Regions from separate parts of the Priestia sp. FSL P4-0332 genome, predicted to be linked through region 1. Evidence: a T-box and tRNA genes for the amino acid it is inferred to sense, from the RefSeq annotation. Region 1 holds a T-box; the other regions hold tRNA genes.
What was found. A T-box is a leader RNA that pairs with one kind of tRNA and senses whether it is charged. The one in region 1 lies ahead of thrS (threonine--tRNA ligase), so its partner is inferred to be a tRNA-Thr.

Region 1 (7,792 bases):
GTTATGAATTTAACAAACAAGCATTTAAAGATAAAATAGCTCAGGACCCAGACGTCGGAGCTGTTGTATTATCAAGACCTAATAACCCAAGCGGCAACATTCTTTCTGAAGAATCCGTACAGCTTATATCCCAAGTGTGCAAGGAATATCAAATTCCATTGCTAATTGATTCAGCTTACGCACCGCCTTTTCCTGCTATTAATTTTATTGAAATGGATCCAATCATACATGATAATATCATTCACTGCATGAGTCTTTCTAAAGTCGGATTGCCTGGAGAGAGAATAGGAATTGCTATAGGAAAAAGTGACTTCATAAAAGTAATGGAAGCATTTCAATCAAATATTTTGATTCACTCTTCTAGGTTAGGTCAGCGAATGGTGGTTAGCACCTTAAAAAGCGGGCAGTTAGCCGGAATTTCAGCTAACCATATAAGAACTCATTATAAACAAAAACATGACTATTTAAAAAATCTTTTAACTATACGTATGCCGGATGATATTCCTTGGTATTTGCACAAAGCGGAAGGTTCGTTATTTGGTTGGCTTTGGTTAGAAGGTTTGCCTTTCAGTGATACCGATCTATACAATAAATTAAAAGCAGAAAACTTGATTGTAGTGCCAGGCGGGTCATTCTTTCACGGTAGCCAATCTTCTTCTCACAACCGGGAGTGCATTCGCATAAGTCTTACTGCTGCAGATGACGAGTTAAAGAAAGGAATTGATATTCTTTCTTCAGTAGTTAAGGAAATATACAGTTCAAACTTTATATTTCAAACAGAAAAAATATAATTTCTTTAAGATTTAGAAGTGCAACTAATACGTAATCATAAAAGGTCCAGTTTTATAAGCTAAAGATTGTTTGAAGAAGACAATAACATCCAATTTCTTTTGGAACTGGATAATTTTTTGTAATGAAGGACTCCTATATTTCTGCTAGCATATGAACCACGTCAAGAAATAGCAAGGAGGCTTTTTATTTTTATGATAAAGAAACTAGTGATTGCTATAGCAATGCTTATCCCAAGTTTTGGTGCAGGTTACTCAGCATTTGCTGCAGCGCCCGCTCATGAACAGCACATTCAAGTAAATAAAAATGATAAAGAATTATTAGCTCGTCTTGTATCAGCTGAAGCCAAAGGAGAGCCTTATGCAGGCAAAGTAGCCGTGGCGACAGTTGTATTAAACAGAGTCGACAGCAGCAAATTCCCGGACACTGTAAAAGGCGTTATTTATCAAAAAGGTCAGTATAGTCCGGTCAGCAACGGTCAAATTAATAAACCTGCAGACACAGATTCAAAAAAAGCTGTAGAAGAAGCAATTAACTTCCAGGGTCAAGGAAAAGGTTCATTATTCTTCTTTAATCCTGATAAAACGGGAGATCAATGGCTGCGCCAAAAACAAGAAACAATTAAAATAGGACATCATGTATTTGCAAAATGATGAAAAAGCTAATGGCTAGCTGCGCGCTGCTATTAGCTTTTTTAGTTATGTACATAAAATAAACAGTAGAACAACCTTTAAAATTGGAATTTAATGGTAAAATATAAGAAGTCATTCATACTTAAAAATATGAGGTGATAACGTGAAAGAGAATATGATGTTTGCTTGGATAGCTTCATGGTTAGCTCTTGCTGGTCAGCTCGTTTTTTTTATGGGAGTAGCGCTTTTTACAGGGGATTGGCGCTATATGATGTGGAGTTTTATGATAAGCATAATTGTAGGTATACCTAGTATCATTGGTACCTATAAACGAAATCAGTAGCTAAAAGCATACAAAAAATAAGGAATATCGTATTGAAATGAGCTATGAAAGACTTAGAGAAATCCTCCAAGTCTTTTTTGTTTGGGCATAAAAAGACATGAATCGTACTCCGTTCTTCTAAAAAAAGTGCTTTTTACATAGTTTATCAATACAGAAAATTTGATAAACACGCGGAGGAGTAAACATGCAGAAGCAGCCTAATTTTTTGTTAATTATCGTGGACGAGGAGCGATTTCCACCCTTATATGAAAGTAAAGAACTAAAAAAGTGGCGAAAAAAACATTTAAAAGCACATGAATTTTTAAAACAGCATGGAATGGAATTTACCCGTCACTACGTCGGTTCTACAGCCTGTTCACCAAGTCGAGCTACATTGTTTACAGGGCAGTATCCTTCCTTGCACGGAGTTACGCAAACACAAGGTATCGCAAAGAAGTCACAAGATCCTGATATGTTTTGGCTGCAGCCTAATACCATCCCGACGATGGGAGATTATTTTAAGCAGGCTGGGTATCAAACCTTTTATAAAGGAAAATGGCACATTTCTGATGAGAACATCTTAATTCCAGGAACACATAACGTTTTTTCTAGCTACCAGATGCAAACAGGAATACCGGATCTAGAGAAAGAGTGCCTCTATCAACAGGCTAATAAGCTTGAAAAGTTTGGGTTTTCAGGGTGGATTGGTCCAGAACCGGAAGGGAGAAACCCGCACAATTCTGGTTCATCCGCGGCCGTTGGAGTGAGCGGACGAGACGAAATATATGCAGAGGAAATCATAGAGCTTATTCAACGATTAGAACATCAAGCGACTGCGCAGCCTTGGCTCATGGTAGGTTCGTTTGTGAACCCGCATGACATTGCGCTGTTTGGAGCGATTACCAAACACCTTCCTATGTTTCAGTTTTCTATTGATGAGACGATTCCGAACATCGATCCGCCACCTACCATTAGAGAATCTTTGCAAACAAAGCCTAGCGCTCAAAGCAGCTATAAATACATCTATCCAAAAGCGCTGCAGCCGACGCCAAATTCTAGCTTCTACCGGCGCTTGTATTATCAGCTGCAAAAAAATGTTGATAAACAAATTTTAAAAGTTCTTCGGACCATCGAACAATCTTCGTTCTATGAAAATACAATTATTATTTTTACCTCTGATCATGGTGATTTGCTTGGAGCTCACGGTGGACTACATCAAAAATGGTACAACATGTATGAAGAATCTATTCACGTTCCGCTTCTCATTCACAACAAATGTTTATTTCCCAATTATCAACGTACAGACCTGATGACTAGTCACGTTGACTTGATTCCGACAATGCTTAGTTTAGCTAATATCGATGCTTCCGCTGTTCAAAAGCAATTACAAAAAAGTCATACGGAAGTACATCCATTTGTTGGGCGAGACCTGTCAGGTATACTTCGAGGAGAATCGTCTCTTGAGCAAGTGCAAACACCGATTTTCTTCATGACGGATGATGACCCGACAAAAGGACTTCACCAAACAAATTTTTTAGGAGAAAGCTACCCGTCAGTTGTTCAGCCTAATCACATTCAAGCGGTCATTGTCGAGTTTTCGTCAGCGGCAGGAAAGGAAATTTGGAAATACGCTCGTTATCATGATAATCCGCAATTTTGGTCAGCAGCTGAAGAAAAAGATAAAGTCAATCACCGGGAGCAATATGAAGGTTACCCTGTAAGTTTTACTACCCTTAAAACAACACGTGTTCCCGATCAAATTGAAATGTACAATTTGACCAAGGATCCGTTAGAAACAGTAAATCTGGCTCACCTGTATTTTTCGACAAATGAAACAAGGAAAGTTCAGCGGCAGCTTGATGTTATTCTTAAAGAACAAATCAGGAAAAAACGGATTTTTCCGCAAAGTGGAAGCATGAATGATGAGCTTCCCTCTAAAGATAGATAAAAAATAGTTTCTACGGATTGAAGTCAACTATTTGGGTGAGCAGAAAAAGGTGTATTTAATATTTTAGTATATAAATAAAAAACCTGATAATGCTTGTGCTATGTTATTTGTTCTGATTTGGGATAGTATTGGGTTTCACTTCGTTAATACCGCTTAGATAAAACAAATAAGGACTTATAGTATCTTTCTTTTTCGCCTTTATTGTTATGAAAATAAAGGTGAAAATAAGAATGAAAAGTAGTCGTTAATAGTATAATAAAAAACTTTTTCAGTCCGTGTATTCTTAAGTAACTTTTCAAAAATTTAAGCATAAAGTAATTCTATACCATTAAAAAATAAAAAATTACTTCTTGACTTCTGTTAAATTTATACACTATAATCGCTTTTAACAACTAATAAACAGTATTTGGCAATGAAAAGGACACGAATTAGATGCTGTTTTCTTCGCAGAGAATAGGGCCACTGGCTGAGAGCCCTTAAGAAATCATCTAATTTACCACCTTAGAGCTATTGCAGGGAACGTGCATAACTGAAACTGCAATCGGTAAAACCGTTATCTTTTTAAGCGTAAAATACGTATGGGTATTTTACGGAATTAGGGTGGTACCACGGCCGCATTCGTCCCTTCACTAGGGATGAGTGCGGTTTTTTATGTAGAAAAAAAGAATATACAAGCAATGAAAAGGACATGAATCATTTTTGAATTTTCTTTACAGAGAGTAGGGTCACTGGCTGAGAACCCTTAGAAAACGAAATGAATTTACCACCTTGGAGCTGCGGCGGGGAATGTGTATACACTGAAACCGCAACCGGTAGAACCGTTATCTTTTTAAGCGTAAAATACGTATGGGTATTTTACGGAATTAGGGTGGTACCACGGCCGCATTCGTCCCTTTACTAGGGAAGAGTGCGGTTTTTTTGTTAAATAAAAACATATTGGAGGAATGAACATGTCAAAACAAATGGAAGCAGAAAAGCGAAATCATCAAAAATTAGGTCAAGAACTGGAGCTGTTTATGTCAATAGAAGAAGCTCCTGGTATGCCATTTTTCTTACCTAACGGAATGATTATTCGAAACGAGTTAGAGAACTACTGGAAACAAAAGCATTATAAAGCAGGCTATCAAGAGATAAAAACACCCATCATGATGAAACAGGAGCTGTGGGAACAATCAGGGCACTGGGAGCACTATCATGAGAATATGTATTTTTCAAATGTTGACGAACAAAACTATGCGATTAAACCGATGAATTGTCCGGGAGCCATTTTATTGTTTAGCAGCAAGCGAAGAAGCTACCGAGAACTTCCGATTCGATACGCAGAGCTTGGATTAGTTCACCGTCACGAGCTTTCTGGATCTTTAAACGGATTGCTAAGAGTCCGTTCATTCACACAGGACGACGCTCATTTATTCGTAGAACTCAGTCAGATCGAAGCTGAGATTAGCCGCATTCTAGCGTTTATCCATGACTTTTACTCACATTTTGGCTTCGATTACAAAGTGGAGCTATCCACACGACCTGAAAAATTCATGGGAAATATTGAAACATGGAACCAAGCAGAAAAGTCGCTTCAATCTGTGTTAAGTGAAAAAGGCTTAGACTATCAGGTGAATGAAGGAGACGGAGCTTTTTATGGGCCGAAAATCGATTTTCATATTTTAGATTCCTTAGGTCGCAGCTGGCAGTGCGGAACAGTTCAGCTTGATTTCTTAATGCCAGAGAAGTTTGACTGTATGTATATTGGAGAAGACAATAAACCTCATCGTCCCGTAATGATTCACCGCGCTATATACGGTTCCGTTGAACGATTTATGGCCGTCTTGATTGAACATTACGAAGGTCAATTTCCTCTTTGGTTAGCTCCTGTTCAACTCAAACTATTGCCTATTGCACCGCCGCATGTGGAATATGCATATAAAGTGAAACACGAGCTGGAGTTAAAAGGGTATCGTGTTGAAGTAGACGATCGCATTGAAAAAATAGGGCTGAAAATTCGAGAAGCAGAAATGCAGAAAGTTCCTTATATGGCCGTGATAGGAGATAAAGAAGTGGAAAATGAATCGCTTGCTATGCGAAAGCACGGGAAGAAAAATATAGGAACAGTAAGTGTGGAAGAGGCAGCTGTACACTTGAATAAAGAAAAGAATTCAAACAGAGTTTATTGAAGCTATTTACCTTACTAAATAGAAAAATCCGATTTTTTTAAGTCGGATAGTGATTCCCTTCATCTTGTCTTACACCAAAATGAAGGGAATATTGAACTAGAAGGGTATAAGATAATATATATCAGCAGTATAACTTTTGCCTTAGACAAACGCCGGTATTTTATAAAAAAATTTATCTTATTCCATTCGAATCGTTTGTACGGGATGAAGCTGAAGCCTCATCTGATGGTTTGTTCATGTTCTGCTGATTTCGCTTTTTTTTAGAAGGAGAGTAAAAAAGAAATTTAAACATAAAGTACACTCCTAATGCTAGTAAAATACAGCCCATAAGTAAGTTAAGCATCTCTCTCCGCCCTTCATACACTTCAGTTTTCATCATTATAACACCGGGTAAGATAAAACATTCATTGTTCTGTAAATAATCTCTAGGTCAGGAATTTATATCTGAAGATAGTTAGTAAAAAAGTTATCTAAAAACATATAAAATAATTTTTTAGAATATTATTTTTATTCAAACTTATTATACATAAGCACAATGATAATCTCTTTATTTAGTTTATAAATCCAAAATAGAGCAATATTAAGAAATCGCTTACAAAAACTCTTGAAATATATATAATGATATTAGTATACTAATAGACAAGTTAGTAATTATTTCTATATAATTACTTCTGTATCTGAAGTAAAAACGCGCAGCCAAATAGGGAAAACGTCATTTTCAAGTTTTTTTAAGGGATGAGTGGCAACAGAGAGGAGAGAGTGCATTGGGAAAACTATTTAAAAAGAAGTCAATCGAGCAATTATTAGAACAAAGTCAAAACAAATCTCTAGTCAAAACATTAGGAGCATTCGATTTGACTCTTCTTGGTATTGGAGCCGTAATAGGAACAGGGGTTTTAGTATTAACAGGCTTAGTAGCTGCTAACGATGCTGGACCAGCCGTTATTTTTTCTTTTATATTGGCTTCTATTGTATGCGGTTTTGCAGCGCTGTGCTATGCGGAATTTGCTTCAACTATACCTGTATCTGGGAGTGTTTACACCTATACATATGCAACCATCGGCGAAGTGGTAGCACACTTAATGGGCTGGACGTTGCTTTCTGTCTATTTGTTAACAATGTCAGCAGTAGCAAATGGATGGTCTTCTTATTTTAACAACTTTTTAGAAGGCTTCGGTTTTTCACTGCCAAAAGAATTGATTACGATCCCTGCAAATGGAGGTCTAGTGAACCTTCCTGCTATTTGTATTACACTTCTTATTACATGGCTGCTTTCAAGAGGAACAAAAGAAAGTAAAAAAGTGAATAACTTTATGGTGCTGGTTAAATTATTTATTATCCTTCTCTTTATTATTGTAGGAGCTTTTTATGTAAAACCGTCTAATTGGACTCCTTTTATGCCTTATGGAATTGAAGGTGTTGTGACAGGGGGCGCGGCCGTATTTTTTGCTTTCTTAGGTTTTGATGCCTTATCTACATCAGCAGAAGAAGTAAAGAATCCGCAGCGCAATTTGCCCATTGGAATTATTAGTTCACTTGTGATCTGCACGATTATTTATGTAGCAGTATGCCTTGTTATGACCGGAGTTGTTTCGTACAAAGAACTGAATGTCCCAGAAGCAATGGCCTATGTTCTCCATTCAGTAGGACAAAATGCAGTGGCAGGAGTTATTGCTGCAGGAGCTGTCATTGGAATCATGGCTGTTATTTTCGCCTACATTTATGCAGCAACACGCATTTTATTCTCCATGAGCCGCGACGGCTTGCTGCCAAAAGCATTTGCTAAAACAAATGAGAAAACAGGAGTTCCGACTCTTTCTACTTGGCTAGTAGGGATTATCGGAGCGTTAATTTCAGGGTTTATTGATCTAAAAGAACTTGCGAATTTAGCAAATATCGGAGCTCTTTTAACTTTCGGCATGGTGGGCGTCAG
Region 2 (7,792 bases), 2.3 Mb from region 1:
ACTGAAGAAAGCGTATGGATCTGCTTTTAATTTTTTTTGATTGCTTTGTGTGATGATTTCATATTTATAAATAGTCCCTTGTTCTAATTCAGGGATAAATGTCATCCAAATACCTTCTTCATTAACTTTAACCATTGAATGTTGAAAACCGTTCCATTTATTAAAATCACCTACAACGCTTACACCCTTTGCATGAGGTGCCCACACGCAAAATCGTACGCCTTCAATTCCTTCTACCGTTACCTGATGCGCACCGAAAATAGAGTAACTGCGAAATAAGTTTCCTTCGTGATACAAATGAACATCAAATTCAGTAGGCTGAACCGCTAGATTCACTTTTGCCACCCCTTTAACTTCAAACATAATATACGCACATAATATACGCTTCTTACCACTCATTCCCTTTTACAGTAAAAACATAAACCTTTTCTACAAATATAATAGAATAAATGTTCTTTTAAATTACTCTTTATCCCATACTCTTCATACTTTATTACTTTATGAATAATTCCATATGATATAGGGAAAATCCTGCTTAAAACTTACTTTTTATTCTGAAAATTCATGGTAATTATTCCTAACTATTATTTCTGTTTACTTAATCTTTAAAAAAGCGCAAATAAAAAAGGTTTGCATGTATGCAAACCTTTTTGAGATGACCCGTACGGGATTCGAACCCGTGTTACCGCCGTGAAAGGGCGGTGTCTTAACCGCTTGACCAACGGGCCATATTTAAATTTAAAACGACTGGCGGAGAAGGAGGGATTTGAACCCTCGCGCCGCTTACACGACCTACACCCTTAGCAGGGGCGCCTCTTCAGCCACTTGAGTACTTCTCCATATGGCTCCACAGGTAGGACTCGAACCTACGACCGATCGGTTAACAGCCGATAGCTCTACCACTGAGCTACTGTGGAATATGGTGGGCCTAAGTGGACTCGAACCACCGACCTCACGCTTATCAGGCGTGCGCTCTAACCAGCTGAGCTATAGGCCCTTCATTTGGAGCGGGTGATGAGAATCGAACTCACGACATCAGCTTGGAAGGCTGAGGTTTTACCACTAAACTACACCCGCGTTACTTAAGATGGGGCGACTGATGGGAATCGAACCCACGAATGCCGGAACCACAATCCGGTGCGTTAACCACTTCGCCACAATCGCCGTCTTAAAATGGTGGCTCGGGACGGAATCGAACCGCCGACACAAGGATTTTCAGTCCTTTGCTCTACCAACTGAGCTACCGAGCCAAACAAAATGGCGGTCCCGACGGGAATCGAACCCGCGATCTCCTGCGTGACAGGCAGGCATGTTAACCGCTACACCACGGGACCACTTTGGTTGCGGGGACAGGATTTGAACCTGCGACCTTCGGGTTATGAGCCCGACGAGCTACCGAACTGCTCCACCCCGCGATGATATGAATATGATATAAATAAATGGCGGAGGAAGAGGGATTCGAACCCCCGCGGGCTTTAACACCCCTGTCGGTTTTCAAGACCGATCCCTTCAGCCGGACTTGGGTATTCCTCCGTATATTTATAACAAATGTAACTTATATGGTAGCGGCGGAGGGAGTCGAACCCACGACCTCACGGGTATGAACCGTACGCTCTAGCCAGCTGAGCTACACCGCCATATTATTCGTTACAATTATTCAGTTTAATTGGTGGAGCCTAGCGGGATCGAACCGCTGACCTCCTGCGTGCAAGGCAGGCGCTCTCCCAGCTGAGCTAAGGCCCCTTAAATGGTCGGGAAGACAGGATTCGAACCTGCGACCCCTTGGTCCCAAACCAAGTGCTCTACCAAGCTGAGCTACTTCCCGTTTATGGCGCGCCCGAGAGGAGTCGAACCCCTAACCTTTTGATCCGTAGTCAAACGCTCTATCCAATTGAGCTACGGGCGCTTATTAAAATGGTGCCGAGGGCCGGACTTGAACCGGCACGGTAGTCACCTACCGCAGGATTTTAAGTCCTGTGTGTCTGCCAATTCCACCACCCCGGCAGGACTTATATATGTGGAGCGGAAGACGAGGTTCGAACTCGCGACCCCCACCTTGGCAAGGTGGTGTTCTACCACTGAACTACTTCCGCGCATATATGAAATTAATGAAAGATGCGGGTGAAGGGACTTGAACCCCCACGTCGTAAGACACTAGATCCTAAGTCTAGCGCGTCTGCCAATTCCGCCACACCCGCGTGTGAATATAAATGGTGAGCCATGAAGGACTCGAACCTTCGACCCTCTGATTAAAAGTCAGATGCTCTACCAACTGAGCTAATGGCTCGAAAAAAATGGTGCCGGCAAGAGGACTTGAACCCCCAACCTACTGATTACAAGTCAGTTGCTCTACCAATTGAGCTACACCGGCGTGCAATCTCTGACTTAAATAGTCGATGGTGGAGGATGACGGGATCGAACCGCCGACCCCCTGCTTGTAAGGCAGGTGCTCTCCCAGCTGAGCTAATCCTCCGATATATAAGCCTGGCAACGTCCTACTCTCACAGGGACAAAGTCCCAACTACCATTGGCGCTAAAGAGCTTAACTTCCGTGTTCGGTATGGGAACGGGTGTGACCTCTTCGCTATCGCCACCAGACATATTATATTATACACTATTTTATAAAGAAAGCAATACTTTTTTTCGAAAGATTTATTCTTTCAAAACTAGATAACAGCTTGCTGAGTAAAGCTTACGCTTTTAAAGTTTGGTTAAGTCCTCGATCGATTAGTATCAGTCAGCTACACATGTCGCCACGCTTCCACCTCTGACCTATCAACCTGATCATCTTTCAGGGATCTTACTAGCTTGCGCTATGGGAAATCTCATCTTGAGGGGGGCTTCATGCTTAGATGCTTTCAGCACTTATCCCGTCCACACATAGCTACCCAGCGATGCCTTTGGCAAGACAACTGGTACACCAGCGGTGTGTCCATCCCGGTCCTCTCGTACTAAGGACAGCTCCTCTCAAATTTCCTACGCCCACGACGGATAGGGACCGAACTGTCTCACGACGTTCTGAACCCAGCTCGCGTACCGCTTTAATGGGCGAACAGCCCAACCCTTGGGACCGACTACAGCCCCAGGATGCGATGAGCCGACATCGAGGTGCCAAACCTCCCCGTCGATGTGGACTCTTGGGGGAGATAAGCCTGTTATCCCCGGGGTAGCTTTTATCCGTTGAGCGATGGCCCTTCCATGCGGAACCACCGGATCACTAAGCCCGACTTTCGTCCCTGCTCGACTTGTAGGTCTCGCAGTCAAGCTCCCTTGTGCCTTTACACTCTACGAATGATTTCCAACCATTCTGAGGGAACCTTTGGGCGCCTCCGTTACATTTTAGGAGGCGACCGCCCCAGTCAAACTGCCCACCTGACACTGTCTCCCGGCCCGATCAGGGCCGCGGGTTAGAATTTCAATACAGCCAGGGTAGTATCCCACCGACGCCTCCACCGAAGCTAGCGCTCCGGCTTCTCAGGCTCCTACCTATCCTGTACAAGCTGTACCAAAATTCAATATCAGGCTACAGTAAAGCTCCACGGGGTCTTTCCGTCCTGTCGCGGGTAACCTGCATCTTCACAGGTACTATAATTTCACCGAGTCTCTCGTTGAGACAGTGCCCAGATCGTTACGCCTTTCGTGCGGGTCGGAACTTACCCGACAAGGAATTTCGCTACCTTAGGACCGTTATAGTTACGGCCGCCGTTTACTGGGGCTTCGATTCAGAGCTTCTCCCAAAGGATAACCCCTCCTCTTAACCTTCCAGCACCGGGCAGGCGTCAGCCCCTATACTTCGCCTTGCGGCTTCGCAGAGACCTGTGTTTTTGCTAAACAGTCGCCTGGGCCTATTCACTGCGGCTCTCTCGGGCTATACACCCTACCAGAGCACCCCTTCTCCCGAAGTTACGGGGTCATTTTGCCGAGTTCCTTAACGAGAGTTCTCTCGATCACCTTAGGATTCTCTCCTCGCCTACCTGTGTCGGTTTGCGGTACGGGCACCTCCCGCCTCGCTAGAGGCTTTTCTTGGCAGTGTGGAATCAGGAACTTCGGTACTATAATTCCCTCGTCATCACAGCTCAGCCTTTATGATGAGCGGATTTGCCTACTCATCAGCCTAACTGCTTGAACGCGCATATCCAGCAGCGCGCTTACCCTATCCTACTGCGTCCCCCCATTACTCAAACGGCGGGGAGGTGGTACAGGAATATCAACCTGTTGGCCATCGCCTACGCTTTTCAGCCTCGGCTTAGGTCCCGACTAACCCTGAGCGGACGAGCCTTCCTCAGGAAACCTTAGGCATTCGGTGGACAAGATTCTCACTTGTCTTTCGCTACTCATACCGGCATTCTCACTTCTAAGCGCTCCACCAGTCCTTACGGTCTGACTTCACTGCACTTAGAACGCTCTCCTACCACTGACATCAAAGATGTCAATCCACAGCTTCGGTGATACGTTTAGCCCCGGTACATTTTCGGCGCAGAGTCACTCGACCAGTGAGCTATTACGCACTCTTTAAATGGTGGCTGCTTCTAAGCCAACATCCTGGTTGTCTAAGCAACTCCACATCCTTTTCCACTTAACGTATACTTGGGGACCTTAGCTGGTGGTCTGGGCTGTTTCCCTTTTGACTACGGATCTTATCACTCGCAGTCTGACTCCCATGGATAAGTCTTTGGCATTCGGAGTTTGACTGAATTCGGTAACCCGTTGGGGGCCCCTAGTCCAATCAGTGCTCTACCTCCAAGACTCTCACAACATGAGGCTAGCCCTAAAGCTATTTCGGAGAGAACCAGCTATCTCCAGGTTCGATTGGAATTTCTCCGCTACCCACACCTCATCCCCGCACTTTTCAACGTGCGTGGGTTCGGGCCTCCATTCAGTGTTACCTGAACTTCACCCTGGACATGGGTAGATCACCTGGTTTCGGGTCTACAACCACATACTAAACGCCCTATTCAGACTCGCTTTCGCTACGGCTCCGCCTTATCAGCTTAACCTTGCATGGGATCGTAACTCGCCGGTTCATTCTACAAAAGGCACGCCATCACCCGTTAACGGGCTCTGACTACTTGTAGGCACACGGTTTCAGGATCTCTTTCACTCCCCTTCCGGGGTGCTTTTCACCTTTCCCTCACGGTACTGGTTCACTATCGGTCACTAGGTAGTATTTAGCCTTGGGAGATGGTCCTCCCAGCTTCCGACGGAATTTCACGTGTTCCGCCGTACTCAGGATCCACTCAAGAGGGAACGAAGTTTCAACTACAGGGTTGTTACCTTCTTCGACGGACCTTTCCAGGTCGCTTCATTTACTTCGTTCCTTTGTAACTCCGTATAGAGTGTCCTACAACCCCAAGAGGCAAGCCTCTTGGTTTGGGCTAATTCCGTTTCGCTCGCCGCTACTCAGGAAATCGCATTTGCTTTCTCTTCCTCCGGGTACTTAGATGTTTCAGTTCCCCGGGTCTGCCTTCAATATCCTATGTATTCAGATAAAGATACTGTTCCATTACGAACAGTGGGTTTCCCCATTCGGAAATCTCCGGATCAAAGCTCACTTACAGCTCCCCGAAGCATATCGGTGTTAGTCCCGTCCTTCATCGGCTCCTAGTGCCAAGGCATTCACCGTGCGCCCTTTCTAACTTAACCATTAGCGAATAAATGGTACAACATATTGTTGTGTTATTTATTGGTTTGATTAAAGAAAAGTTTCACTTTTCCTCAGCAATTACTGTTATCTAGTTTTCAAAGAACAATCGCAACCAAAATTCTTCTTATCTAATAAGAAGAAAGTAGTGTGCTTTCTATAATTGAGAGATTGAACTCTCAAAACTGAACAAAGTGTCAAAACGTACGTCATGTAAAAATCCTTAGAAAGGAGGTGATCCAGCCGCACCTTCCGATACGGCTACCTTGTTACGACTTCACCCCAATCATCTGTCCCACCTTAGGCGGCTAGCTCCTTACGGTTACTCCACCGACTTCGGGTGTTACAAACTCTCGTGGTGTGACGGGCGGTGTGTACAAGGCCCGGGAACGTATTCACCGCGGCATGCTGATCCGCGATTACTAGCGATTCCAGCTTCATGTAGGCGAGTTGCAGCCTACAATCCGAACTGAGAATGGTTTTATGGGATTGGCTTGACCTCGCGGTCTTGCAGCCCTTTGTACCATCCATTGTAGCACGTGTGTAGCCCAGGTCATAAGGGGCATGATGATTTGACGTCATCCCCACCTTCCTCCGGTTTGTCACCGGCAGTCACCTTAGAGTGCCCAACTAAATGCTGGCAACTAAGATCAAGGGTTGCGCTCGTTGCGGGACTTAACCCAACATCTCACGACACGAGCTGACGACAACCATGCACCACCTGTCACTCTGTCCCCCGAAGGGGAACGCTCTATCTCTAGAGTTGTCAGAGGATGTCAAGACCTGGTAAGGTTCTTCGCGTTGCTTCGAATTAAACCACATGCTCCACCGCTTGTGCGGGCCCCCGTCAATTCCTTTGAGTTTCAGTCTTGCGACCGTACTCCCCAGGCGGAGTGCTTAATGCGTTAGCTGCAGCACTAAAGGGCGGAAACCCTCTAACACTTAGCACTCATCGTTTACGGCGTGGACTACCAGGGTATCTAATCCTGTTTGCTCCCCACGCTTTCGCGCCTCAGCGTCAGTTACAGACCAAAAAGCCGCCTTCGCCACTGGTGTTCCTCCACATCTCTACGCATTTCACCGCTACACGTGGAATTCCGCTTTTCTCTTCTGCACTCAAGTTCCCCAGTTTCCAATGACCCTCCACGGTTGAGCCGTGGGCTTTCACATCAGACTTAAGAAACCGCCTGCGCGCGCTTTACGCCCAATAATTCCGGATAACGCTTGCCACCTACGTATTACCGCGGCTGCTGGCACGTAGTTAGCCGTGGCTTTCTGGTTAGGTACCGTCAAGGTACGAGCAGTTACTCTCGTACTTGTTCTTCCCTAACAACAGAGTTTTACGACCCGAAAGCCTTCATCACTCACGCGGCGTTGCTCCGTCAGACTTTCGTCCATTGCGGAAGATTCCCTACTGCTGCCTCCCGTAGGAGTCTGGGCCGTGTCTCAGTCCCAGTGTGGCCGATCACCCTCTCAGGTCGGCTATGCATCGTTGCCTTGGTGAGCCGTTACCTCACCAACTAGCTAATGCACCGCGGGCCCATCTGTAAGTGATAGCCGAAACCATCTTTCAATCATCTCCCATGAAGGAGAAGATCCTATCCGGTATTAGCTTCGGTTTCCCGAAGTTATCCCAGTCTTACAGGCAGGTTGCCCACGTGTTACTCACCCGTCCGCCGCTAACGTCATAGAAGCAAGCTTCTAATCAGTTCGCTCGACTTGCATGTATTAGGCACGCCGCCAGCGTTCATCCTGAGCCAGGATCAAACTCTCCGAAGAAATGTTTGACTTGCTCATTTAAAAAATAAAAATTAACGTTGACGTTTGTCGCTTTGTTCAGTTTTCAAAGTTCAACCGCCGCTCTTAAGCGACTTTACTATCATAACAAGTTGAAACCTAGTTGTCAACAAGTTTTTTTATTTGTTTATCACTTCGATGTTTGCTTTAGCAGTTCATCTTAGCGACATTTAATAATATACCACGCCTTCTTTTATTGTGCAATAGTTTTTCGATATATTTTTAAAAACTATTTTCTTGCAAACGAAACGTTAGCCAATTAATAGATACTAGCATATCTAGAGCCATACTAGCATAATGTCTATTAAATCCTTATCCGCCAAGGAGGCGTTCACTTGGATACCTTAATTGCAG
Region 3 (7,792 bases), 2.0 Mb from region 1:
TAATTCGTGAATGCAAAGCTTCATTTTTCTTATTGGAAATAAACGAGCGATACTCTGTTTCATTTGTATGCGCTACGATTAATTCATCTGCACTAATTAAAGCAAATCTTCCTGCTTTAAAGTTTCCTTCTTGGGTTAAAGAGAGTAAATGCCATAAAAATTTCTCATCACATTTTAACATCTCCTGGAACTCCATCATTCCCCGGTTTGCTTTATTAAGCTCTCCGTCAAAGCGGTAAGCACGCGGATCTGACTCAGATCCATACTCTGCAATTGTTGAAAAGTCAATGCTTCCTGTTAGGTCGGCAATGTCTTGAGATTTCGGATCAGAAGGACTGAACGTTCCAATTCCAGTTCGTTTGTCCTCTGAGAAGAAAATGCGTTCGATAATGACGTCTTCAATTCTGCCGCCATACTCTTCCTCTAATCGCATTGTATTTAAAGGAGATAAGTTTCCTTCGATTCGGATACCATACTCTTCAAAGAAGTCTTTACGTAAATGATGTGGAATTAAATGCAGCGGATCTTCATGCATTGGGCATCCTTTAATAGCGTAAACAGCTCCTCGATCAGTAAGCGAATAAGCTTCAAGCCCTCTTTTTAACATGGTCACTAGCGTCGATTTACCACCACTTACTGGACCCATTAAAAGTAAAATACGTTTACGAACATCTAAACGCTTTGCAGCGGGATGAAAATATTCTTCCACCAAGCGTTCTAGCGAATCTTCAAGTCCAAACATTTGTCCACTGAAAAATTTATAATGTCTTTTACCATTTACCTCTTCAATTCCTGCATCCTTTATCATGTTGTATACTCTAGAGTGTGCAGGCTGAGCAATTAAAGGCTCATCTTTAATCAGCTTTAGGTACTCTTCAAATGTCCCTTCCCACTTAAGACGATTCTCTTCTTCGCGGTATCTTTCAACTTTCTTTAATATATCCATTAAAGGACCTCCCCTACTAGTTATGGTGCTAGTGAACAAGATTAATACAATCTATGCAGCAAAATGTTTGAACATGCTTTTTAAATTGTAAAATTCAGAAATTTGTCCTTGCTAGGCATTCACAGTGAAGTATTTATTAGCTATAATAAAAGAGTAAGAAGGAACGGTTAAACTTTGTTAGAGAACTTATGTCTCTAGAAGAGTTATTTTGTCATTATTATCATCATGGGATATGGGAAGTCGGTTTTAACTGCAGTAGCTGTATAATCCTTTTAATTACATTGAGGAGGAAAATCAATGCGCTTACTTTTAGTATTAGGAGTAACAATTGCTTTTTTAGCATCCATCTTCAGAGCGGGATACAATGATAAACCGGGCGTTAAAAAATAACCACTACATATCATCGTCGACATAAATAAAAAAGCGAGGTTCAATAAAATTTGAACCTCGCTTTTTACTTAAGATAAACCAGCATAATTTTGTTGACGCAGCGCTTCATAGATTAAAATAGCTGCTGTATTAGATAAATTTAAAGAACGAACATTTTCTGTCATCGGTAAACGAAGACATCTTTCCATGTTCTCTTCAATAATGTGCTTTGGCAGACCCTTTGTTTCTCTTCCAAATACGAAGAAATGATCCTGCTCTAAGTCACTATAATCAAATGTTGTATGTGGCTGCTGACCAAATTTTGTGATGAAGTAGAAACCTGCTTCAGGATACTTTTCGAATACTTCTTCTAATGAATCATGATACACCACATTTACAAATTCCCAGTAATCCAATCCAGCTCGCTTTAACATTTTATCATCTGTTGAAAAGCCTAACGGCCGAACTAAATGCAGCGTCGTATTTGTTGCTGCACATGTTCGCGCAATATTTCCTGTATTTGCTGGAATTTCTGGTTGAAATAACACTACGTGTACTCCCACAAATTTTCACCTCTGCTAACAAATCTATTCATCATTATACCACTAACTTGCTAAAACGAAAGACTTACCGATCAACGATATGGAAAAAATCATACTTAATCTTTGGCGTGTAAGCCGTTGAATCTTCATAGGCCCAATATCTCATTCGACTATTATACGTGTTCGCATTCACAAGAGGCATACCGTGACCGTCTTTTGCTACAACAATCGTCGTATGATTCCATCTTCCATCTCCTTCAAAATCGTAGCAGATAACGTCTCCCGGGACAAGTTCTCTTGCTGAAGATTTCCTCACAGCCCGAAGTCCTGATTTAGAGTTACTTAAATAGCTGTGCATGGAATGAGCAACTGCCCAGCTATAGCTCCAGGCGTTCCCTCTCATCCACCATCCGTTTGCTTTTTTAGGATATCCCCGCATCGGCGCCTTTCCTGCATGCAAACACTGTGAGATATAGTTGGTGCAGTTTACCTCAAACTGCTTATAACTTTCATTAGGTTTATCCCAATATTTTTCTGCATACTGAACAGCCGCAAGACGATCATAATAAGAGGCTCTTTCTTCGTCTTCCTCTACTTCTTCCACATCCATTTCAACCTCATCTTCAAAAAAGTCCTTTACCAGCAGCTCATCTTGAATAAGCGTATCTTTATAAAAAAGAGCTAAACGATCTTCAATTTCTTCTTCTATATAGAAAAAATCGTTTTGTTTTAAAAATGCCTGAATGTGCACCTTATATAATACTCTAGTTTCTTCCTGATCCGTATGAGCAGATTGAATAGAACCTTTCATATTACATTTTAAAACATCAACTTCTCTTTTTTTTATAAGAGACCGCTTTAGCTCACACTGCTGTTCAATGAAAGGCTTGAAGTCTTCATGCAGCTCACCTTTTACATAGCTGTCCGCACGTGCTTTAATTAAAGTATATAATACATTCCTTTTTGTTAGCATAATGTCACCACTTTTCTAAGCGTTTATTATACGCTATGACTCATTAGCTAACTTTATCAATAAAAATACGGTTTAGATCTCTTGAAGCATCTCTATACCTTTTGACATTTCTTCAATTACTTCTTGGTCCTTTTCTTTTTCTCTTAAGTTCATAAGTGTATCTAACGCTTCTTTATCGCCAATTTTGCCTAACGCCCATGCCGCTGTTCCTCGAATGACAGGGCGAACGTCATTTTTAATTAACTCAATTAAATCTGGAACGGCGGTTTGATCTTTAAAATGGGCCAGTGCAATAATGGCATTACGCTGAATTGGCTTTTTCCCTCTCCAAGAACCTGAAACATGTCCAAATTTCTCTTTGAACTCACGATTACTCATCGTTAAGAGCGGTTTTAATTTAGGCTTCGCAAGTTCTGGGTCAGGCTCCATCTCAGGGTGAAAATGAAAGTCTTTTCCTTTATTTTCAGGACACACAGTTTGACATGTATCACAGCCATATAAACGATTGCCTAATTTACTTCGAAATTCTTCAGCCAGAAACCCTTTTGTTTGGGTTAAAAAGGCAATGCATCGCTGCGAATTCAGCTGACCGCCTGTTACAAGCGCACCCGTAGGACACGCATCAACGCACTTATTACAAGTACCACAACCGTCCTCTATCGGTTTATCAGGAGGAAACGGGATATCTGTTATCATTTCTCCTAAATACACGTAGGAACCGAATTCAGGTGTAATAATGGCACAGTTCTTACCGCTCCAGCCAATACCAGCTCTTTCTGCTACAGCTCGGTCCGACAGCTCGCCTGTGTCTACCATCGATTGAAGGATAGCTGCAGGTACTTTTTCTTTTATGAAGGTTTCAAGCTTTTGAAGCCTATCACGTAGAACCGTATGATAATCTTGCCCCCAAGAAGCACGGCAAAAGATTCCTCGGCGATCTTCCTTTGTGCTCTTTGGTGCATCCTTTAATTTAGAAGGATACGCAAGTGCAATTGAAATAATAGATCTAGCTTTTGGAACAACTAATGTGGGATCTACTCTCTTTTCAATATCAGGTTCTTCAAACCCTGAAGCATAACCTAACTCTTGCTGTGCTAACAATCGATTCTTTAACTCATCAAACATAGAAGCACTCGCAAATCCAATCTTATCGATTCCAATCTCTTTGCTGTATGAAATAATTTCTTCCTTCAACTGATACGCATTCATAGTGAGTAATGGCCTCCTTTCTAAGAAATTCTATATATTCATGCATTGAACTGTTTTCTCGCTCAATGAAATGATAGGATGGTATCTATAAACGAACAAATACTAATTATAATAGAAAGGATCAAAAAAATGAACTTTACATTATCGCCCGCTATTAAACAGCTTTGCCCTTCTTTTAAAATGGGAATCATTCAGTATAAAAATATTGAAGTTGGTGATTCTCCTCAAATGCTAAAAGGACGTCTGCGCCTCTTTCAAGAATCCATTTATTTCGACCTTGAGTCAAAAAAAGTAACAGAATTCGAAGGTGTTAGCGAGTGGAGAAAGCTTTTCAAAACATTTGGAACTGATCCAAGTAAATACCGTCCTTCTATAGAAGCTTTAATTAGAAGAATAGGAAAACAAACGTATTTGCCTTCTATCAATTCTGCTGTGGACATTAATAACTTTTTTTCATTGCAATATGAAGTCCCAATTGGAATTTATGATTCCTCTAATTTAGAAGGCCCCATCGAATTTACTATCGGTAAAAAAGAAGAGTCTTATGAAGCTCTAAATGAACGTAATATTTCTTTAGAAAATAAAATCATTTCAAAAGATGCCCTAGGAGCTTTCGGAAGCCCTTATGTCGATTCTAACCGAGCGTACGTAACTGAAAAGACAACACAAGCTGTACAGTTCATTTATTTAAAGCCTTCACTTTCAGAAGAACAGGCTTATAAACTAACTAAATCCCTAAGTGACATGTTCATTCAAATTCACGGCGGCGAAGCAACCTATCAAGTCATTAACTGATGTACGTAAATATAGCGTCTATCTTGAAAAGATAGACGCTATATTTACGTTAAAAATAAAAAACGCAACATCTCAGCTTTGAAAGCGAGACACTGCGTTGTGATAACAATATGTATGGAGCGGGTGATGAGAATCGAACTCACGACATCAGCTTGGAAGGCTGAGGTTTTACCACTAAACTACACCCGCAAATATTATCAAAATTTGTCGACCGATAAGTAAAAATAAAAACAGGAATCATCCTGTCAAATAAAGCTAAAGTACCGATGGTCGGGGTCGAACCGACACTCCCGAAGGAACACGATTTTGAGTCGTGCGCGTCTGCCAATTCCGCCACATCGGCAAAATAAAAAAGGCAAGTTAAAATTATAAATGGTGCCGAGGGCCGGACTTGAACCGGCACGGTAGTCACCTACCGCAGGATTTTAAGTCCTGTGTGTCTGCCAATTCCACCACCCCGGCAGCTTGTAAATAAATGGAGGCGGCAACCGGATTTGAACCGGTGATAAAGGTTTTGCAGACCTCTGCCTTACCACTTGGCTATGCCGCCATTTACTCAAGACTAAATAACTTTATTAAAATTGGAGCGGAAGACGAGGTTCGAACTCGCGACCCCCACCTTGGCAAGGTGGTGTTCTACCACTGAACTACTTCCGCATATATGGCTGGGCTAGCTGGATTCGAACCAACGCATGACGGAATCAAAATCCGTTGCCTTACCGCTTGGCGATAGCCCAATATTGAAATATGCATATCATTTATAAATGGGGCGACTGATGGGAATCGAACCCACGAATGCCGGAACCACAATCCGGTGCGTTAACCACTTCGCCACAATCGCCACGTATATATGCAATGTTATTTTTATAATTGGCAGGGGCAGTAGGAATCGAACCCACACTGACGGTTTTGGAGACCGTAGTTCTACCTTTAAACTATGCCCCTGTAAATGGTGGAGGGGGGCAGATTCGAACTGCCGAACCCGAAGGAGCGGATTTACAGTCCGCCGCGTTTAGCCACTTCGCTACCCCTCCACAATAACTGTGGTGCCGGCAAGAGGACTTGAACCCCCAACCTACTGATTACAAGTCAGTTGCTCTACCAGTTGAGCTACACCGGCATTTTAAAAACAAATGTTTTTAAAATGGTGGCTCGGGACGGAATCGAACCGCCGACACAAGGATTTTCAGTCCTTTGCTCTACCAACTGAGCTACCGAGCCTTATTAAATTTAAAATGGCGGTCCCGACGGGAATCGAACCCGCGATCTCCTGCGTGACAGGCAGGCATGTTAACCGCTACACCACGGGACCACTTGGTTGCGGGGACAGGATTTGAACCTGCGACCTTCGGGTTATGAGCCCGACGAGCTACCGAACTGCTCCACCCCGCGATGATAATATATGGTGGAGGATGACGGGATCGAACCGCCGACCCCCTGCTTGTAAGGCAGGTGCTCTCCCAGCTGAGCTAATCCTCCACTATTATGTAGATAAAAATAAATGGTGACCCGTACGGGATTCGAACCCGTGTTACCGCCGTGAAAGGGCGGTGTCTTAACCGCTTGACCAACGGGCCACTGTGCTAATTAAATAAAAATGGCGGAGAGCAAGGGATTTGAACCCTTGAGACAGCGTTAACCGCCTACACGATTTCCAATCGTGCTCCTTCGGCCACTCGGACAGCTCTCCAAATGGCTCCACAGGTAGGACTCGAACCTACGACCGATCGGTTAACAGCCGATAGCTCTACCACTGAGCTACTGTGGAATAATAACAGCCTGGCAACGTCCTACTCTCACAGGGACAAAGTCCCAACTACCATTGGCGCTAAAGAGCTTAACTTCCGTGTTCGGTATGGGAACGGGTGTGACCTCTTCGCTATCGCCACCAGACATATTATATTATACATGATTTCCAAAAGAAAGCAAGACTTTTTTGAAAAGTTTTGTTCTCTCAAAACTAGGTAACAGTTTGCTGAGTAAAGCTTACGCTTTTAAAGTTTGGTTAAGTCCTCGATCGATTAGTATCAGTCAGCTACACATGTCGCCACGCTTCCACCTCTGACCTATCAACCTGATCATCTTTCAGGGATCTTACTAGCTTGCGCTATGGGAAATCTCATCTTGAGGGGGGCTTCATGCTTAGATGCTTTCAGCACTTATCCCGTCCACACATAGCTACCCAGCGATGCCTTTGGCAAGACAACTGGTACACCAGCGGTGTGTCCATCCCGGTCCTCTCGTACTAAGGACAGCTCCTCTCAAATTTCCTACGCCCACGACGGATAGGGACCGAACTGTCTCACGACGTTCTGAACCCAGCTCGCGTACCGCTTTAATGGGCGAACAGCCCAACCCTTGGGACCGACTACAGCCCCAGGATGCGATGAGCCGACATCGAGGTGCCAAACCTCCCCGTCGATGTGGACTCTTGGGGGAGATAAGCCTGTTATCCCCGGGGTAGCTTTTATCCGTTGAGCGATGGCCCTTCCATGCGGAACCACCGGATCACTAAGCCCGACTTTCGTCCCTGCTCGACTTGTAGGTCTCGCAGTCAAGCTCCCTTGTGCCTTTACACTCTACGAATGATTTCCAACCATTCTGAGGGAACCTTTGGGCGCCTCCGTTACATTTTAGGAGGCGACCGCCCCAGTCAAACTGCCCACCTGACACTGTCTCCCGGCCCGATCAGGGCCGCGGGTTAGAATTTCAATACAGCCAGGGTAGTATCCCACCGACGCCTCCACCGAAGCTAGCGCTCCGGCTTCTCAGGCTCCTACCTATCCTGTACAAGCTGTACCAAAATTCAATATCAGGCTACAGTAAAGCTCCACGGGGTCTTTCCGTCCTGTCGCGGGTAACCTGCATCTTCACAGGTACTATAATTTCACCGAGTCTCTCGTTGAGACAGTGCCCAGATCGTTACGCCTTTCGTGCGGGTCGGAACTTACCCGACAA

Region 2: it encodes a tRNA-Thr, which carries the amino acid that the T-box ahead of thrS (threonine--tRNA ligase) is inferred to sense. The anticodon was not compared.
Region 3: it encodes a tRNA-Thr, which carries the amino acid that the T-box ahead of thrS (threonine--tRNA ligase) is inferred to sense. The anticodon was not compared.

The regions. Positions count from the first base shown of each region.
Region 1 is NZ_JBBOUA010000001.1:2,425,442-2,433,233, forward strand. Features, by position in the region: gene MKY06_RS12250 (valine--pyruvate transaminase) at 1-791, shown strand, start outside; gene MKY06_RS12255 (cell wall hydrolase) at 984-1,442, shown strand; gene MKY06_RS12260 (hypothetical protein) at 1,585-1,764, shown strand; gene MKY06_RS12265 (sulfatase-like hydrolase/transferase) at 1,949-3,691, shown strand; T-box leader at 4,095-4,320, shown strand; T-box leader at 4,360-4,588, shown strand; gene thrS (threonine--tRNA ligase) at 4,642-5,859, shown strand; gene MKY06_RS12275 (amino acid permease) at 6,624-7,792, shown strand, end outside.
Region 2 is NZ_JBBOUA010000001.1:4,767,322-4,775,113, forward strand. Features, by position in the region: gene glgB (1,4-alpha-glucan branching protein GlgB) at 1-363, opposite strand, end outside; tRNA gene MKY06_RS24940 (tRNA-Glu) at 657-728, opposite strand; tRNA gene MKY06_RS24945 (tRNA-Ser) at 749-839, opposite strand; tRNA gene MKY06_RS24950 (tRNA-Asn) at 843-917, opposite strand; tRNA gene MKY06_RS24955 (tRNA-Ile) at 921-997, opposite strand; tRNA gene MKY06_RS24960 (tRNA-Gly) at 1,004-1,077, opposite strand; tRNA gene MKY06_RS24965 (tRNA-His) at 1,089-1,164, opposite strand; tRNA gene MKY06_RS24970 (tRNA-Phe) at 1,175-1,250, opposite strand; tRNA gene MKY06_RS24975 (tRNA-Asp) at 1,259-1,334, opposite strand; tRNA gene MKY06_RS24980 (tRNA-Met) at 1,339-1,415, opposite strand; tRNA gene MKY06_RS24985 (tRNA-Ser) at 1,441-1,533, opposite strand; tRNA gene MKY06_RS24990 (tRNA-Met) at 1,561-1,637, opposite strand; tRNA gene MKY06_RS24995 (tRNA-Ala) at 1,668-1,743, opposite strand; tRNA gene MKY06_RS25000 (tRNA-Pro) at 1,749-1,825, opposite strand; tRNA gene MKY06_RS25005 (tRNA-Arg) at 1,830-1,906, opposite strand; tRNA gene MKY06_RS25010 (tRNA-Leu) at 1,916-2,004, opposite strand; tRNA gene MKY06_RS25015 (tRNA-Gly) at 2,019-2,093, opposite strand; tRNA gene MKY06_RS25020 (tRNA-Leu) at 2,117-2,198, opposite strand; tRNA gene MKY06_RS25025 (tRNA-Lys) at 2,212-2,287, opposite strand; tRNA gene MKY06_RS25030 (tRNA-Thr) at 2,296-2,371, opposite strand; tRNA gene MKY06_RS25035 (tRNA-Val) at 2,398-2,473, opposite strand; rRNA gene rrf (5S ribosomal RNA) at 2,483-2,598, opposite strand; rRNA gene MKY06_RS25045 (23S ribosomal RNA) at 2,708-5,643, opposite strand; rRNA gene MKY06_RS25050 (16S ribosomal RNA) at 5,869-7,420, opposite strand; gene MKY06_RS25055 (hypothetical protein) at 7,774-7,792, shown strand, end outside.
Region 3 is NZ_JBBOUA010000001.1:410,747-418,538, reverse strand. Features, by position in the region: gene MKY06_RS02275 (PrkA family serine protein kinase) at 1-946, opposite strand, end outside; gene trmL (tRNA (uridine(34)/cytosine(34)/5-carboxymethylaminomethyluridine(34)-2'-O)-methyltransferase TrmL) at 1,405-1,878, opposite strand; gene MKY06_RS02265 (amidase domain-containing protein) at 1,943-2,830, opposite strand; gene queG (tRNA epoxyqueuosine(34) reductase QueG) at 2,903-4,039, opposite strand; gene MKY06_RS02255 (B3/B4 domain-containing protein) at 4,169-4,834, shown strand; tRNA gene MKY06_RS02250 (tRNA-Gly) at 4,950-5,023, opposite strand; tRNA gene MKY06_RS02245 (tRNA-Leu) at 5,096-5,177, opposite strand; tRNA gene MKY06_RS02240 (tRNA-Leu) at 5,208-5,296, opposite strand; tRNA gene MKY06_RS02235 (tRNA-Cys) at 5,311-5,384, opposite strand; tRNA gene MKY06_RS02230 (tRNA-Gly) at 5,417-5,491, opposite strand; tRNA gene MKY06_RS02225 (tRNA-Gln) at 5,497-5,571, opposite strand; tRNA gene MKY06_RS02220 (tRNA-His) at 5,600-5,675, opposite strand; tRNA gene MKY06_RS02215 (tRNA-Trp) at 5,706-5,779, opposite strand; tRNA gene MKY06_RS02210 (tRNA-Tyr) at 5,785-5,868, opposite strand; tRNA gene MKY06_RS02205 (tRNA-Thr) at 5,879-5,954, opposite strand; tRNA gene MKY06_RS02200 (tRNA-Phe) at 5,980-6,055, opposite strand; tRNA gene MKY06_RS02195 (tRNA-Asp) at 6,071-6,146, opposite strand; tRNA gene MKY06_RS02190 (tRNA-Met) at 6,150-6,226, opposite strand; tRNA gene MKY06_RS02185 (tRNA-Val) at 6,238-6,313, opposite strand; tRNA gene MKY06_RS02180 (tRNA-Glu) at 6,337-6,411, opposite strand; tRNA gene MKY06_RS02175 (tRNA-Ser) at 6,433-6,524, opposite strand; tRNA gene MKY06_RS02170 (tRNA-Asn) at 6,528-6,602, opposite strand; rRNA gene rrf (5S ribosomal RNA) at 6,612-6,727, opposite strand; rRNA gene MKY06_RS02160 (23S ribosomal RNA) at 6,836-7,792, opposite strand, start outside.